4 regions of the Streptomyces sp. NPDC059895 genome follow, and region 1 is predicted to be linked to each of the others. Evidence: riboswitches for the same ligand, from Rfam matches in the RefSeq annotation. Region 1 holds a riboswitch; each other region holds the start of a gene.
What was found. Region 1 has a riboswitch for cyclic di-AMP ahead of ACFV9M_RS30040 (M23 family metallopeptidase). Riboswitches for the same ligand answer to the same signal wherever they lie in the genome.

Region 1 (4,201 bases):
CTGGGCACCGTCCGCGAGGAGCTGCCCGCCTACGCCGCCGCGGGGTGGCTCACCCCGGGGGAGCCGTACGCGCTCGGCTCGATGCGCGCCCGGCGGCTGGCCCGCGACCACGCCCGCCGGTACCTGGGCAAGCCCGCCGCGCGCGAGGTGGCGAGGTACGAGGCGTACGCGACCTCCCTCGCGTTCCTACGGCACCGTGGGCGCCTCGGCCGGGCCGGCGCCGACTTCGTCGTACGGGAGCGGGAACTGCTCAACGAACTCTGGCGGCGCAGGGATGTCGCCCGCCCCGCCCTGGAGCATGCGGCCCGTATGACGGCTCCCCCGGTCCCGTTGGCCGTGCCGCCGTGGCCGGTGTACGGGGTCCACGGACACGGTCATCCCGGCTACGGCCATCCCGGCTACGGCCATCCCGGCCAGGGACCCTCCGGCCAGGGGCCCTCCGGTCACGGACAAGGCGGTTACGGACAAGGCGGTTACGGGTACCCGACGGGACCGGGGCCGTACCCGGGGCACGGCCCCCGGCCGTGAGGGACACCACGTAAGGACGCCCCTCGGAGTCGGCGGTCCGGCCGAAGACGTTGCCAGTCATGCGCCAGTCATTTGCCGGTCACGCTGCATGCCAACTCCAACGCCAACTCCAACTCCAACGACTTGGCCGGAGGCGCGTATACCACGCCTCCGGCCAAGTCCTGGCGAACATCCGGGAAGCCACCTCACCGGCCCCCGGAAGACTCAGGCAGTACGGGATCTCAGGGGTTGAGCCCCTTGTCCCGGAGCCAGGCCGCGGGGTCGACGCCCGAGCTGCTGCCGCCCGGGTGGACCTCCAGGTGGAGGTGGGCGCCCGTGACGTTGCCGGTGGCGCCGACGCGGCCGATCACGTCGCCGGTGGAGACCTTCTGGCCGACGCTGACGCTGATGGAGGACTGGTGGGCGAACCAGAGTTCGGTGCCGTCGTCGAGGGTGAGCACGGTCTTGTACCCGTAGGACCCGTCCCAGCCCGCCGAGGTGATGGTGCCGCTGTGCACGGCCTTGATCAGGGTGCCGGTGGGGGCGGCGAAGTCGAGGCCCGTGTGGTACCCGGAGGACCAGTAGGCGCCGGCCTGGCCGAACGTCGAGGTGATGGTGTACGAGGACGTCGGCAGTGTGTACTGCTTGGCGAGCTCGGCGAGGCGCTCGGCCTCGGCCTTCTTCGCGGCCTCCTCGGCGGCCTTCTTCTTCGCGGCGGCGGCCTTGGCCTCCGCCTCCTTCTCCGCCTTGGCGGCCGCGTCTGCCTCGGCCTTGGCGGCGGCGGCCTCGGCGGCGGCCTGCGCCTTGGTCTCGAGTTGGGTCTGCTGGGACTCGGCCTGCGCCATGATCCGGCTGCGCAGCGCCTCTCCGGCGTCGGCGGCACTGTCGCCGCTGTCCTCGTCGGCGACCGTGGTGCCGAAGGTGCTGAGGGCGGACGCGGACGTGGACTCCTCGGGGGTGTCGTCGTCCGAGATCAGGGAACCCACGGAGGGGAGGTCCGGCATGGAGATGGAGACCGGGGGCTTGCCCGTGTTGGCGCTGGCCATGCCGCCCGCGCCGACGGCGGCTATGACGCCGACGCCGAGAACGGTGGAGCTGCGGGCGAGTCCGCCGCGCTGCTTCGCGACGCGGTGCCGGCCGCGGACCGGGCGAATGGAATCCGCGGTGGGGTTCCACTCCTCCCAGGGGCCCTCGTCGGTGCGGTAGCCGCCGTAGCCGAAGGGCTGGCCGGGCGCGATCGGGGCTTCTGGGGCAGGCGGGTTGGACGCCACGCGGGCGTACTCCTTTCCTTCCGTCGCCTACCGGGTTAGCTGACGGGTTCGGAGCGGGAAGGTCTCCTACGCGCGTATACCGGCCGTTACCTCACGGCGGCTCCGCGTGATTCACCCCAAGGTGGTGGTTCCCCGGTTCCCTTACGGGATTCGGCGCGTGCGCACGGAGCCGCCTCTTGTGACGGCTGGGACGACCGCGCTGCGTTATCGAACGTTAATAGACCCGGGGCTGGGTTTCCAAGCCGTTCCTCTTGATCAACAACATTCATGGCCTGGACTTTTGCCTCAGGATCGATGAAATCTGGGCGAGTTGACCCCGTGTCGAACGCGCCGCACCCACCACGGCTTTTGTGATGGTGACTCAGTTGTTATGCGCAGGGCGCTCGTCCGCTCACGTTCCGTAAGGGATGGTCCCGGAGGCTTCGGGGCCTCGGAGGCCGGGCGCCGACGCCGCGACGGTGCAACACACCGAGGGCCGGAACCCTGTGATCAGGATTCCGGCCCTCGGCCTTCAGTAGCGGGGACAGGATTTGAACCTGCGACCTCTGGGTTATGAGCCCAGCGAGCTACCGAGCTGCTCCACCCCGCGTCGTTATGACACCAGTGTACGCCATCCGCGGGGCCCGACGCACACACGCTCCCGGGGGGTGGCTCGCACGGGGCCCGGCCCGTATCAACTGCCCTGCAGCAGATGCAGGTTGGGCGCCATGGCCCGTTCCTCGTACTCGGCCAGGACGGCGACGTCGACGCCCGCGGCCGTCAGCAGGCCGGTGCCGTCGGCGCCGGTCACGAAGGTGTCCGGTTCGCGCCAGGCCGTCACCACCCTGCGGACGCCCGCGGCGAGGACGAGGCGGGCGCAGGGGGTCGGGCGGGAGGAGCGGTGGGCGCAGGGTTCGAGGCTGCTGTAGACGGTGGCCGTGGCCAGGCGGGGGTCGGCGGGGTCGATCTTCGCGAGGGCGGCCTCCTCGGCGTGGACGACGGGGTCGCCGGCCTCGCGGGAGTGGCCGCGGGCCAGCTCCGCCCCGTCCGCGGCCACCACCACCGCGCCGACGCTGAACGCGGTCCGCGACGGCGGGCAGGCGGCGGCCAGCTCGCAGGCGAGGGCCAGCCAGTGCCGGTCGGCGGCGGTGGGGAGCGGGCCGGAGCCGGGCGCGGTGGGCTCGTAGCGCATCAGGACGACGTCGTCGAGGCGCCGTGTCTCGACGAGTCGCAGCCGTCCGCCCTGGTAGCCGCCGGGCCCGAAGAGCCGGGGCGCGTCCGGGTCGCCCACGAAGAGGGGCGCCAGGACGAGCTGGAGTTCGTCGGCGAGGCCCTCCTGGAGGAGCTGGCTGTGGATGGTTCCGCCGCCCTCGACCATGAGCCGTCGTACGCCCCGGACGTCGTGGAGGTGTTCCAGCAGCCGGCGCCAGTCGAGGTGGGGGCCGAGGGGTACGACGTCGGCGGCGAGGCCGAGTGAGCGGGCGCGCTCGGCGCCCAGGTCGGTGGTGTACACGGCCTTCTCGCCACCGGTGTGCCAGAACAGCGCCGCCGGGTCCAGTTCTCCGGAGCCGCTGACCATGACCTTCAGGGGGTACTCCGGCCTGCCGGCCGCCCGGCGCGCGGCCCGGCGCGCGGGCGCGTTGACCAGGAGCCGGGGGTTGTCGGCGCGGAGGGTGCCCGCGCCGATCAGGATCGCGTCCACGGAGGCCCGCACCTCGTCGACCCGGTCGAAGTCGGCGGGGCCGGAGAGCAGCAGGCGGTCGGGGCCGGTGTCGTCGAGGTAGCCGTCGAGGGAGACGGCTGCGGACAGCAGGACGTACGGGTACGGCATCGGCGCGGCCTCTCCGGGGACGGGCGACGGGGTCTTGGCGCGGCGGGGTCCTGGCGCGGCGGGGGCGCGGCGGCAGGAGGCCCGCGACTCCTGGTTCTTGGTTCAACTTTGAAACAAACCTACACTGGAAGCATGACGACCCGCTGGCTCACTCCCGAGGAGCAGCGCGCATGGCGCGCGTACGTCGCCGGATACCTCCTCCTGGAGGACGCGATCGACCGGCAGCTCCAGCAGGAGGCCGGCATGCCCCACCTGTACTACTCGATCCTCGCCCACCTCTCCGAGGCTCCGCAGCGGCGGCTGCGCATGACCGGTCTGGCGGAGAAGCTGAAGATCACGCGGAGCAGGCTGACGTATGCGGTGGCGCGGCTGGAGAAGGACGGCCTGGTGCGGCGCGAGGAGTGCCGTGGCGACAAGCGCGGGAGCGTCGCGGCCCTCACCCAGGAGGGCATGACGGTGCTGGAGCGGACGGCGCCGGGTCACGTCGACACGGTGCGCGCCGCCCTCTTCGACCGGCTCACGCCGGAGCAGGTGGGGCAACTGGAGGAGATCTTCACGCGGGTGGCGAAGGGGCTCCAGGAGGGCGGCGGCGAGACCGCGCCCGAGGATCTGC
Region 2 (4,201 bases), on a different contig from region 1:
GTGCACCCGAAGGGCGTTGAAGGCCTCGGTGTAGGCCTGGAGGTGTTCTTTCCGTTCGAGGTAGAGGCTACTCGTCAAGTGGTCGAGAACAACCACATCCAGATCAGAAGTGCTCGTAAACGAGAAGATAACGAAAGAACCTGTGACTCCGATATGAGCTCCGGCACTGAACGGCAGTACCTGGAGCGTCACTTGGGGAAGCCGGCCCGCCTCCACGAGCCGGTCCAGTTGCCGCGCCATGACCTCCGGGCCCCCCACCTCCCGGTGCAGCACGGCCTCGTCCAGCACCGCGTTCAGCGTCAGCGGCGGCTGCACGCGCAGTACGTCCTGGCGGGCCAGCCGCACCTCCACCAGAGTGTCCAACTGGTCCGCGTCGGCGCCCTCGACGGCGGCCCTCGTCACCGCCCGCGCGTACTCGGGTGTCTGGAGCAGCCCCGGGACCACGGTCGTCTCCAGGGTGCGCATCGCGCTCGCCTGCGACTCCAGGCTGATGAAGTCCCGGTAGGCGGGCGGCAGTACACCGCGGTAGGCGTGCACCCAGTGGTCCCGTCCGCCGCTGTCGACGGATCCCGCCAACGCCAGCATCAGCTCGCGCAGTCGGGGATCGGTCACGCCGTAGGCGTCGAGGAGTAACCGCACATCGGCCGGTTTCGTACCGCTGGTGCCGGTCTCGATCCGGCTCACCTTCGACTGGTGCCAGCCGACGAGCCGGGCCGCCTCCCCACTGGTCAGGCCGAGGCGGGCGCGCAGGGCCCGCAGTTCGGCGCCCAGTTTCCGGCGGCGTACCGCGGGACCGTGCTGCATAGAGCTCTCCTTACTCCCTACGAGCCGTCCAAATACGCTCTGCCGTGGCAGAGTTCACCGCATCGAGCGACAGATATATGCACATCTTGGTGGATCGCCACCGGTGACGGCCCGCTGATGGCAATCTGGCGACGAAGCACCAGTCCGGGACCGTACTCGAACCATCCGCACCGTGTCGGACTCCGGTCCCGTGGGAAAGGGACGGCATCGCCATGGCAGACCATCTGGAAGCATCCCTCACTCTGCCGAGCGACCCGGCCTCGGTGTCCACGGCTCGCGCGTTCGTGCTGACCACGCTGGGGGGATGGGGTCTTCCCGCGGAGGCGGAGACGGCCGACACCGTCCGCCTCATCGTCTCCGAGCTCGCCACCAACGCCGTACAGCACACCTTCGGGCAGTCGCCCACCTTCAGGGTGGACCTCCGGCTCGACCGGGACGAGCTGCTGCGTGTCGGCGTCACCGACAGCCACCCGCGCTTCCCCAGGCGCCTGCCGGCCGCCGTCCAGCAGGACAACGGCCGCGGCCTGGTGATCATCCGGTGGCTGACCGCGGAGTGCGGCGGAAGACTCCGCGTCCGCCCCACCCGCGAGGGCGGCAAGACCATCTCCGTCGACCTGCCGTGGACGGTGCCCGTGGAACCGGTGGCGACGGCGGGCCAACAGGAACCTTGACCCCGCGCGGCTTCCGGGGCGGGGGACGTGGAGCGGTGAGGGGCGTGGAGTACGTGTGTGGGGGGTGGGGGACGGAGGGCGGGGCGGAGGGTTGCGGGGATGGGGCGCGGGCGCGGGGGTGGGGTGCCGGGGGGCTTGGGGGCTCGCGGGTGTGGGGTCACTGGGGGCTGCGCGGGGAGACGGGCCGCACGGGAGCGGCTGTCCGCCGGACGAGTGGTGTGCGGGGCGCGGGCGCGGGTGTCCGCCGAACGGGTGGTTTCTGGCGGGCGTGAGCGCGGGCGACGCGCTCGGCCGGCAGGGGGTGGCGTGGGGGTGGCAGCGGCCGCCGCCGGAGGGGCGGAGGAACGGCGGAGGAGCGGCGGGGCAACGGCGGAGGAGCGGCGGAAGGCGTGGTGTTCCGGAGCCGGACGAGGCGAGGCGGAAGCCGACCGGTGGGGGACTGGCGAGGCTCCGCGACTGGGGAGGGCTGTGGAGGGCTGTGAAGCTGTGGAGGCCGGCGTGAAGGCCACGGAGGGCGGTTGAACGGCTGCGGGACGGCCCTGGGCGGGGCGCAGGCGGCGCGATCGGCCGGCTGACGGCCCTCACGCTCCCACGGCCGCCCATGGCCCTGATCCGCCCCTGATCCGCCCCTCCCGGCACCCGGAGCCGGGCTCCAGGGCGGGGCTGCGGGGGGCGGGGCTGCGCGGCCGGGCTCCGGAGGCGGTGGCGGCGCGTCAGGGACGCCGCCACCACCCCCGGAGGGTCACTTGACCCGGCCGCGGAGGATCACTTGACCCGGCCGTACCAGACGCTCTTGGTCCAGATCTTCTGCAGCCTCACCACGTCCCCGGTCTTCGGGGAGTGCCAGATCTTGCCCTTACCGGCGTAGATCCCGACGTGGTAGACGTACGACCCCGAGTGGAAGAACACGAGGTCCCCGGCCTTGCGATTGCTCGCCGAGATGTGGCGGGTCTTGTTGTACTGCTGGGCCGCCGTACGGGGCAGTTTCTTGCCCGCCTTCTTGAACGAGTACAGCGTGAGCCCGGAGCAGTCGAACCTGTTCGGTCCGGTGGCCCCGTACTTGTAGGGCGAACCCTTTTTGGAGGCCGCGATCTGGAGTGCCTTCGTCGCCGGGGTGACGGCCGCTGCTTCGGAGGCGACACCCGGGACCACGATCGAGCCGCCCACGGCGGCGATGGCGAAGGCCGAGGCCGTGCCGGCCCGGGCCATGAGCGACGGGACACGATTGAGCGCAGTCATGCGCAACCCTTCGTCAGCCGCCTGTGAAGGATGACCTGTCGGATTCGGGCTGGCGAAGTTGCCCGGCCGCTGCTGCGGCTTCACCCCAAGGGCTGCTCGGTCCGGTCGTGGCGCGACCGCTCCGGCGACCCGTCGTGCTTGGGTCCTCCACTCCTGCCGATGCACTCCTGTCGACCGGTCATCCGGGCGGCGGCAGGACTCGGCGTCCGCCCGGACCGCCCCGCCGCTTGTGGCGGGGGCTTGTCGTCAGTCAGGGATCTTGGCGCACCGATGTCCGAAAATCCCAACGCAACCGGGGATTTGTGGGGTTACTCACCACTCACCCGTTCGGGTGGACACCCTGATGGCGGGTCAGGTGTCAAGGCGACGACATACCCCCCGACCAGCGCCGGAACCTGACGTTCCGGCGCGGTGCCCCTCATTTCGCGCAACCGCTGTGGGCTGGAAAAAGCAGTCGAGGATAGGCCGCCCGGGGGTACGCCGTTCGGTCCGTTTCAACTCGGGGCCGAGCGTCACGCTTTCGGCGAACACGGAGCCGTCGGGACACCCGTACGTCATCGGTCGGGGAGCGGAGGCATCGTGACGCGCGCCGTGCGGCGCTCCCCGTCCAGCACGCGCAGCGCCCGCGCGAGCGTCGGCGCGTGCAGTTCGCTCTCGCCCCGCTGGTGCATCAGCGTCAGCGCGTCGCGCAGCGCGGTCGCCCTGCCGACCAGTGCCTGGGCGGCGCGCAGTCCGCTGTAGGTGTCGCCGTGGCGGGCGGGGTTGATCCGGCCGAGCAGGTCGACCACCTCCAGGTAACGGTCGATCAGCTCGGCCTCGGCCCGGGTCAGCGCGGGCAGCGGAGGCAGCTCGGGAGGCAGCATCGGCGGCTCACCCCACACCCGGCAGGCCGCCGGAAGCCCGGCGGGCCGGGACCACCCGGTCCACCAGGCCGTACTCCACGGCCTGGCGGGCGTCGAGGATCAGGTCCCGTTCGAGGTCGGCGTCGACCTGCTCCGGGCGGCGCCCGGTGTGCCGTACGAGCATCTCCTCCAGGCGGGTGCGGGTGCGGGCCAGTTCCCCGGCCTGGACGACCAGATCGCTCGTCTGTCCCCGCACCGGCTCCGGCAGCGCCGGCTGGCGGAGCACCACGCGCGCGCCCGGCAGCACGGACCGCTTGCCCGGTGTGCCCGCGGCCAGCAGGACGGCGGCGGACGAGCCGGCCTGGCCCAGGCAGACGGTCTCCACGTCACAGGTGACGTACCGCAGCGTGTCGTAGACGGCCGACATCGCGCTGAACGAGCCGCCCGGTGAGTTGACGTACAGCGAGATGTCCCGGTCGGGGTCCCGGTGCTCCAGGTACATGAGCTGGGCCATCACGTCGTTCGCCGCGGTGTCGTCGATCGGCGTGCCCAGGAAGACGATGCGCTCCTCCAGCAGCTTGGAGTACGGGTCCAGCGTCCGGTGCCCCGAGCCGGTGCGTTCGGTGAACTCGGGCAGGACATGGC
Region 3 (4,201 bases), on a different contig from region 1:
CGTACTCGGCGGCCACCTGCGGCAGGAACAGCCCCTGTTCCGCCTCCAGGTTGTCGAAGGCGAAGCTCGACAGGGAGCACGCGCGCATCAGTTCGTCCGCGTTCAGCCCGATGCCCGGGCTCAGTACGGCTCCTTGGGCGTCCGAGACGCCGTACGCGAGGGCCTGGCCGCGGCCGAGCCTGCCCCGCTCGTGGGGGAGGAAGCCGACCGGCTCACGCCCCTCGTACACCACCGCCACGCGCGCGCGGGGCCGCACCCGGCCCACCGCGTCGGTGAACTCCGGTTCCATGAACGGATTGCGCGGAACCGTGGACGCGGCGCGCAGCGCACGCCAGCGCTCCCGATCCCCCTCGCCGAGCTCCTCCGGCCTGAGCACACGAACACGTCCACTGCTCAACCTGACCCCCCGATCAAGTCCCCCCTGGACTCCTGGACGGTACCGCTCCAGGCGGTCAGGGCGGTAGGTAGCGGAGCATGTTGTTGCCAATCGGTGCAGAGGCCTTCAACCGTCCTGTACCCGGCGTTGCGTGAGAAAGCCGTTTCTGGCCGCCGCTCCCCGTTCTCCCGCGGATCGGCCTGCACGGACGGTGAGTTGGGGACGGCCGGGATCCGTATTCTCTGATCATGGCCGCACCCTTCGCAGATGCCGCGCGCTGCGCCGCGTACTCCCTCATCGCCACCGACCTGGACGGAACGCTGCTCCGCGGCGACGACACCTTCTCCGACCGGTCGCTCGACGCGCTCGCGCGGGCGGCGGCGGCCGGCGCCCGCCACCTGGTCGTGACGGGCCGCCCGGCACCCCGGGTGCGGCCGCTGCTGGCGAACCTGCACAGCAGGGGACTCGCGGTGTGCGGACAGGGCGCGCAGCTGTACGACGCCGGCACGGACCGTCTGCTGTGGTCGGTCACCCTGGACCGGGACCTGGCGGAGACCGCGCTCGGGAAGATCGAGGCGGAGGTCGGCGAGGTGTACGCGGCCGTCGACCAGGACGGCGTCGACGGGCTGACGCTCATCGAGCCGGGCTACCGGATGCCCCACCCGACCCTGCCGGCCCTGCGCGTCGGGTCGCGCGACGACCTGTGGCGCGAGTCCATCAGCAAGGTGCTGCTGCGCCACCCCACCCTGTCCGACGACGAGTTGGCGGCGACGGCCCGCTCGGTGGTCGGCTCGCTCGCGACCGTCACCATGTCGGGGCCGGGCACGGTGGAGCTCCAGCCGTGCGGCATCACCAAGGCGACGGGTCTGGCGCTGGCGGCCGAACACCTCGGGCTGAGGCCCGAGGACTCGCTGGCCTTCGGCGACATGCCCAACGACATCCCGATGTTCGATTGGGCGGCGCGCGGTGTCGCGATGGCCAACGCCCACCCCGAGCTGAAGGCGGTGGCCGACGAGGTGACGACGTCGAACGAGGACGACGGCGTAGCCGTCGTCCTCGAACGCCTCTTCCCCTAGGACATGTGCCGCGGGGTGTGTGCCGCGGGGCCTGTTCTGCGGGGTGTGTCCTGAGCCTCGGGCAGGTCAGTACGCGCCGAACACGTTGTCGATGGAGCCGTAGCGGGCGGCCGCGTAGTTGCAGGCCGCGGTGATGTTGGCGACCGGGTCGTACGGGTCGTACGAGGTGCCGGGCACGTGGTACGCGGCGAAGGTCGGGTCGATGACCTGGAGCAGCCCCTTGGACGGGGTGCCCTTGGCCGCGTTGGAGTCCCAGAGGTTGATGGCCTTCGGGTTGCCCGACGACTCGCGGAGGATGTTGCGGTGGATGCCGTTGTACGTGCCCGGGATGCCGCGCTCGGCCATGATCGCGAGCGACTCGCGGATCCAGCCGTCGAGGTTGTCGGGGTACCCGGCGACCGTGGTGGCCGACGTCGTGGCGACCGACGTCGTGGGGGCGGCGGAGGCGCTGGTGGCGGCCATGAAGGGAAGGGAGAGCACGGCGGCGCCGGTGCAGACGGCGGCGACGGTGCGGGCGAGGCGGGTGCGGCGGGGCTGGGTGGCAGCAGACATGGCGGACTTCCTCTCCGGCGCCTGCGGGGTGAGCTGTCGGGTTCGGGCGGGGAGGTGCCCGGCCGGCCGCCGTACGGGTACGGCGGCACGACTTCACCCCTAGCCGGGGCCGTTACGTGCGTGACGTACGGCCCGGCGTTCTACCTGGGTCCCCCGCTCCTGCCGTGCGTGAGTGTTCGTCGATGGGTGGTGAAGGGCGGCGGCAGGATTCGGCGTCCGCCCGACTGAGCGGAACGTATGCGAGAGCACATGTCCGGAACAAGTGGCGGAATCACACCACACCCCCATTGACCATGATCCGCGCAGTATGGGGTGCTTGATCCTTTGCTGTCGTAAAACGTCAACTCACCTGAGGCAAAGCGGAATCACAGGGTCCGGTGTGAGGAGTGGGGTGGGGGGTGGAGTGAGCCAAGTCACCCGCCATCGCAATAGGGGTCAAACGGACAATGAGTCATAAGTCCTTTTTAAAAGGGCGCGTTGTGGAGGGGGGGTGGAAGGTGCGGAGGGGGGCGGAGCGGTGCGGAGGGGGGTGGGGGGTGCGGAGGGGGGTGGGGGTGCGGAGGGTGCGGGAACTGTCCGGTCGTGGCCCCGGGGCGCCCCGTAGGGCGGGTCGGCGGCGGGGGCGGAACCTCCCCGGTGGTGCCCGTCGTTGTCATGACGGCGGCCGTTCGGGCGGCAGGGGGATGCGCGGGCCCTCGTGGGTCGGTGGGCGGGCGGCGGGGGTCAGGGGGCGGGGTGTGTGGTGCGGCGCAGCCAGGGCGACGCGGCCAGTACGGCCAGGCCGGTGGCGACCGCGATCGCACCGCTGACGCCGTAGTGGACGGGCCGGGACACGTCGTCGTGGAGCCGCGCGGCCTGCGCCTGGATGCCGCCCGCGAGTGCCGCGGAGAGGAACCACAGCGCCATGGTCCACCCGGCGAAGGCGGCCGGGGCGAGCCTGGAGGTGGCCGACAGGCCCGAAGCCTTCACGAGGACGTCGCCGAGGCCGAGCAGCAGGCACGAGCCCACGATCCACCAGCCGGACATCGGGTGCGCGTCGCTGTCACCGCGCCCGCTCGTCGGCACCGCCAGCAGCAGGGCCGCCAGACCGCCGAGGGCGACCCCGAGCGCGATCGTGGGCCCGGCGCCCGGCCCGCGGCGGCCCGGCCGTACCCACAGGACCGCCACCGCCGGCGCGAGGACGGCCTCGAAGGCGCAGAGCGCCGGCAGGTACCAGTTCGCCGGGAAGCCGAAGCCGGGGATCGCGGTCCCGGCGCCCGCCGAGCCCGGCAGCAGTGTGGTGGAGTACGTCCGGAGGAGGGCGAGGTCGAAGACGGTCGAGGCGAGGAAGAGTACGACGCACGGACGCAGCCGGCCGCGTTCCCGCGCGGTCACCGCCGGACTGGTGAACAGCACCGCGAAGCAGGCGACCGGGGCCAGTACCGAGATCAGGGTGAGCAGGTTCACGAATTCTCAGGGTCAGTCACCCCGACGCGGCCAGGTGGACCGTGAACGCGGTGACGACCACGGCCCCGGTGACGATCCGGTGGCCGCCCGGCGTACCGGGGCCGAGCGAGCGAGGGACCGGGGGGAGACCGTGACCTTGCCGGCCGTCGGTACCGATCGAGGGGCGCGCCTTCGCCCGGTCGGGTGAAGGCTCCCGGTCGGGTGAAGGCTCCCGGTCGGTTGAGGGTGGTCGGTCGGCTGACGGCGGTCGGTCGGTTGGGGGAGGCCGGTCGGTTGAGGGTGGTCGGTCGGTTGGGGGAGGCCGGTCGGTTGAGGGCGGTCGGTCAGGTGACGGCGGTCGGCCAGGTGGCGGCGGCCGGTCACGTACTGCGCCAGGCCGCACGTCATGCCGATCGCGGCCGCCGCGAAACCCCCAGTGCCGGCCGTGGTGATCGCCGAGCCCGCCGGTGATCACCGGTCCCGCGAGGGCGCCGAGGCCGAGCGCCGCGCAGTAGAGGGCGAAGTCCGCGTCGCGGCGGTGGTCGTCGGCGCGCCGAAGCGTGCCGACCAGGGTGGCGGCGTTCGGCCTGGCGAGCCCGGTGCCGGCGACGATCAGGCCGAGGCCCGTCCAGGTCGTGCCGGCGGTGGGCACGGCCAGGGCGTAGAGCCCGCAGGCGGTCAGGACTCCACCCCACAGCACCGCGCGGTACGGGCCCAGGACACGGTCGGCGAGTCGGCCGCCGGCGACGGAGGCCAGGTGGGCGAGGGCGCC
Region 4 (4,201 bases), on a different contig from region 1:
TCGAGGATCTCCTCGATGCGCAGCAGCTGGTTGTACTTGGCGACGCGCTCGGAGCGGGCCGGGGCGCCGGTCTTGATCTGGCCGCAGTTGGTGGCGACGGCCAGGTCGGCGATGGTGACGTCCTCGGTCTCGCCGGAGCGGTGGGACATCATGCACTTGAAGCCGTTGCGCTGGGCCAGCTCGACGGCGTCGAGGGTCTCGGTGAGCGAACCGATCTGGTTCACCTTCACGAGCAGCGCGTTGGCGGCGCCCTCCTCGATACCGCGGGCGAGGCGCTCGGGGTTGGTGACGAACAGGTCGTCGCCGACGAGCTGGACCTTGTCACCGAGCTTGGCGGTGATGGTCTTCCAGCCCTCCCAGTCGTCCTCGAACAGCGGGTCCTCGATGGAGACGAGCGGGTACGCCTCGACGAGCTCGGCGTAGTACTCGGTCATCTCGGCGGCGGAGCGGTCCTTGCCCTCGAAGGTGTAGGAGCCGTCCTTGTAGAACTCTGACGCGGCGACGTCGAGCGCCAGGGCGATCTGCTCGCCGGGGGTGTAGCCGGCCTCCTTGATCGCCTCGAGGATGAGGTCGAGGGCCTCGCGGTTGGAGCCGAGGTTCGGGGCGAAGCCGCCCTCGTCGCCGAGGCCGGTGGACAGGCCCTTGCTCTTCAGGACCTTCTTCAGGGTGTGGTAGACCTCGGTGCCCCAGCGCAGGGCCTCGGAGAAGGACTCCGCGCCGATGGGGGCGATCATGAACTCCTGGATGTCCACGTTGGAGTCGGCGTGCGAGCCGCCGTTCAGGATGTTCATCATCGGCACCGGCAGCAGGTGCGCGTTCGGGCCGCCCAGGTAGCGGAAGAGGGGCAGGTCGCTGGCCTCGGAGGCGGCGTGGGCGACGGCGAGGGAGACGCCGAGGATGGCGTTGGCGCCCAGGGAGCCCTTGTTGTCGGTGGCGTCCAGGTCGAACATGGCCTGGTCGATCAGGCGCTGCTCGGTGGCGTCGTAGCCGACCAGCTCCGGGCCGATCTGCTCGATGACGGCGAGGACGGCCTTCTCGACGCCCTTGCCCTGGTAGCGGTTCGGGTCACCGTCGCGGAGCTCGATGGCCTCGAAGGCTCCGGTGGAGGCGCCGGACGGAACGGCGGCACGACCCGTGCTGCCGTCGTCGAGGCCGACCTCGACCTCGACCGTGGGGTTGCCTCGGGAGTCCAGGATTTCCCGGGCTACGACGACGTCGATGGACGGCACGAGCATCTCCTTCGTGGGATGTGACGCTGGTTGTGCGGGGCACGTGGGCCACGGGCGGCCCTTGGTGATCCCTTGTTGTGGCCTTGCGACTAGAGCCTAACCGTCCCGGGGCCGCCGGCAGCCGACCGACCGCCCCGTGGACAGGCTGACGGTACACATTGTTCCCGCCCGGAACAAAGAGGGTGACCAACAGGCGGATGGCGGGCGGGCAAAGAAAAGCCCCGCTCCGGCGCGTACGGGGGAACGCGCGCCGGAGCGGGGCGCTCGTGGGGACGGGGGGGACCCTCACGAGGTCTTCAGTGTGCGGACCGCGGCTGTGCGGGAGCTGTGGCCGCCCTGGGAGTCAGGTGTCACTTCAGGTGCAGCTGCTGGCCCGGGTAGATGAGGTCGGCGTCGTCGACGATGTCCTTGTTGAGCTGGAACAGCTTCTCCCAGCCGCCCGCGACGTCCTGCTCCTGGGCGATGGAGCTGAGGGTGTCGCCGGTGACCACCTTGTACTCGCCGTCGCCCTTCTCGACCTTCTCGCCGGTCGGGGTGGTGACCGTCTTCTGGCTCTGGGCGGCCGGGCGCTCGGCGGAGCGGGAGGCGCTCTGCTGCTCGGTCGAACGGCTCGTGGTGCCGGAGTCCGAGGAACCGGAGTTCGAGGAACCGGAGCCGGACGAGGAGTCGGTCGAGGAGCCGGAGGAGGAGTCGGACGAGGAACCGCCGGTGTAGGCGGCGCCGGACAGGCCCTTGCCGCAGACCGGCCACGCGCCCTTGCCCTGGCTCGCGAGGACCTTCTCGGCGATCTGGATCTGCTGGGACTTGGTGGCCTTGTCGGCGGTGGCGGCGTACTGCGTGCCGCCGTGCGCGGCCCAGGTGGAGGCGGAGAACTGCAGGCCGCCGTAGTAGCCGTTGCCGGTGTTGATGGACCAGTTGCCGCCGGACTCGCACTGGGCGACCGTGTCCCACTCGGAGGCGGTGGCGGCGGAGGCGTTGCCGGCCGCCATCAGCGGGGCGGCGACGGCGGCGCCGGTGACACCGGCGACGGCGATGGCGCGGGTGGCCTTGGACGGACGGCGGTGCTTGCCCTTGCCGGAAAACAGCATGGATCGATCCCCTCACCGACGCCTGCGAGGTGAGCTGTCGGGTTCGGGCCGGTTGAGTTGCCCGGCCACGCCTCTCCGGGAGGCGTGGCTTCACCCCTAGCCGCGTCCGTCGACCACCCGGTGCGGCACTTACCTTGGGTCCCCCGCTCCTGCCTGCGGCGCTTGACGCGACGACTGTTCCCGGATGGCCGCTGGCAGGATTCGGCGTTGCGACGGCCGGGGCTCGGGTTGCCGAGCGGTCATGACCGTAGGCAGGCGATCGGCGGAATATCAAAGACGATCAGCGCTTCTGAGACTCATCCCACACTTTCGCCAAACCGGACATTCAGCGCGAAGCATGACGCGAACTCCCCCCGTTTTCACGGCTTTTACGCCCTATTCGACCCCTGTCGCGAGCGTCTGACCGGGCACGATGTCGCCCGGGTCGGCTCCGATGACGTCCTTGTTCTCGGCGTAGAGCGCACGCCATCCGCCGTCGAGGTCAAGGGAGTCGGCGATGGTGACGAGGGAGTCGCCCGCCTGGACGGTGTAGGTGGCCGCCGTGCCGCCGAGGGTGTCGGCGGCGTGCCGGCCGGAGGAGGCGGTGGTGGTGCCGTCGGCCGTGTCCTCGTCGGCGCTGCCGCCGCGGTGGCGGCCGGAGGAGGACGCGGTGTCGTCAGACGCGGTGGCGCCGGCCGTGGTGCCGCCGGTCACCGCGTCGGCCGAACCGGTGTCGACCAGGCTCCAAGCGCCCGCGCTCTGACCCGGGTTGCCCGAGTCGTCCGCTTCCGGGGTCGCGGTGGACGAGCCGCCGCCCGCCGAGGAGCCGCTCGCGCCGGAACCGGTGGACGTGTCGGACGTGGCGGACTTGTCCGACGCGGAGGCGGAAGAGGAAGAAGGGGACGACGCGGACGTTTCCGGAGAATCCGTGGCGGATTCGGTGGACGAGTCCGTGGAGTCCTCGCCTGCATCCGCCGAGGAGCCGGAGGAGTTGGAGGAAGAGGCGGAGGAGTCCGAGGAGTCCGAGGAGTCCGAGGAGTCGGACGACTCCCGGGACAGGTCGGACAAGCCGGACGTCACGGAGGAGTCGGACGAGTCCTCGGCCACCCCGGTGTCCAGGTCCTCCGAGCCGGAGTCCGCGCTCAGACCGGACGTCAGCCCGCAGGTCCCCCACGCGCCGACGCCCTGGTCCGCGAGGACCTTCTGGGCGACGGATATCTGCTGGTTGCGGCTGGCCAGGTCCGGGCGCGGGGCGTAGTCGAGCCCGCCGTACGCCTCCCAGTTCTCCTGCGTCAGGGACAGGCCGCCGTACTCGCCGCCGCCCTCGTTGGCGCTCCAGGAGCCCCCGGTCTCGCACTCCGCCACCGTGTCCCACACCGTGTTGTCCGCGGCGCTCGCGCCGGTGGCGCCGAGCAGCGGGATGGCGATGGCCGAGCCGGTCACGCCGGCCGCGACGAGGAGGGCCGGGGCCTGGCGGGGGCGACGATGACGACCGTTCCCGGTGAGCATGCGGGGGGCCTTTCTCGAGACAGCATTGACCGCGCGACGGGTGGTGCCGAGGCGCCGCGCTGACGAGTGAACGTATCGGCACACGATCACTTGTCACAAGTTAATGCCGCGCGGATCACGTGAAGATCACAGAGTCGAGAAGCCGTCACCTCCGCTTCGCCGTTCCCTCACACGACGGTCGGTCAGCGGACGGCTGCGGCGTGTGGGCCGGTCAGCGGGGTGTGGGCGGTCAGCGAGGTGTGGGCGCTCAGCGGGGCGCGGGGGGCGTGAACTCCACGGGGAGGGTGCGCAGTCCGCGCATGATGAGACCGCCGCGCCACCTCAGGTCGGCCGGGTCCGCCGCGAGGCGCAGGTCGGGCAGCCGGGTGAGGAGGGTGGCGAGCGCGGTCCGGCCCT

Region 2: it holds a riboswitch for cyclic di-AMP, as region 1 does, so the genes downstream of both, ACFV9M_RS31235 (C40 family peptidase) here and ACFV9M_RS30040 (M23 family metallopeptidase) in region 1, are expected to answer to the same signal.
Region 3: it holds a riboswitch for cyclic di-AMP, as region 1 does, so the genes downstream of both, ACFV9M_RS34025 (transglycosylase SLT domain-containing protein) here and ACFV9M_RS30040 (M23 family metallopeptidase) in region 1, are expected to answer to the same signal.
Region 4: it holds a riboswitch for cyclic di-AMP, as region 1 does, so the genes downstream of both, ACFV9M_RS28095 (transglycosylase family protein) here and ACFV9M_RS30040 (M23 family metallopeptidase) in region 1, are expected to answer to the same signal.

Annotation. Positions count from the first base shown of each region.
Region 1 covers NZ_JBHWKO010000034.1:17,657-21,857, forward strand. Annotated here, with positions in the region: gene ACFV9M_RS30035 (PrsW family intramembrane metalloprotease) at 1-528, shown strand, start outside; gene ACFV9M_RS30040 (M23 family metallopeptidase) at 750-1,778, opposite strand; cyclic di-AMP (ydaO/yuaA leader) riboswitch at 1,786-1,944, opposite strand; tRNA gene ACFV9M_RS30045 (tRNA-Met) at 2,294-2,367, opposite strand; gene ACFV9M_RS30050 (dihydrofolate reductase family protein) at 2,452-3,588, opposite strand; gene ACFV9M_RS30055 (MarR family winged helix-turn-helix transcriptional regulator) at 3,721-4,201, shown strand, end outside.
Region 2 covers NZ_JBHWKO010000036.1:70,615-74,815, reverse strand. Annotated here, with positions in the region: gene ACFV9M_RS31245 (helix-turn-helix domain-containing protein) at 1-804, opposite strand, end outside; gene ACFV9M_RS31240 (ATP-binding protein) at 1,017-1,475, shown strand; gene ACFV9M_RS31235 (C40 family peptidase) at 2,241-2,714, opposite strand; cyclic di-AMP (ydaO/yuaA leader) riboswitch at 2,718-2,929, opposite strand; gene ACFV9M_RS31230 (hypothetical protein) at 3,269-3,577, opposite strand; gene ACFV9M_RS31225 (ATP-dependent Clp protease proteolytic subunit) at 3,585-4,201, opposite strand, start outside.
Region 3 covers NZ_JBHWKO010000045.1:9,935-14,135, forward strand. Annotated here, with positions in the region: gene ACFV9M_RS34015 (GNAT family N-acetyltransferase) at 1-376, opposite strand, end outside; gene ACFV9M_RS34020 (HAD family hydrolase) at 625-1,452, shown strand; gene ACFV9M_RS34025 (transglycosylase SLT domain-containing protein) at 1,519-2,004, opposite strand; cyclic di-AMP (ydaO/yuaA leader) riboswitch at 2,010-2,189, opposite strand; gene ACFV9M_RS34030 (hypothetical protein) at 2,728-3,450, opposite strand; partial or broken gene ACFV9M_RS34035 (oligopeptide:H+ symporter) at 3,778-4,201, opposite strand, start outside.
Region 4 covers NZ_JBHWKO010000029.1:92,400-96,600, forward strand. Annotated here, with positions in the region: gene eno (phosphopyruvate hydratase) at 1-1,229, opposite strand, end outside; gene ACFV9M_RS28095 (transglycosylase family protein) at 1,580-2,317, opposite strand; cyclic di-AMP (ydaO/yuaA leader) riboswitch at 2,322-2,488, opposite strand; gene ACFV9M_RS28100 (transglycosylase family protein) at 2,693-3,805, opposite strand; gene ACFV9M_RS28105 (cytochrome P450) at 4,053-4,201, opposite strand, start outside.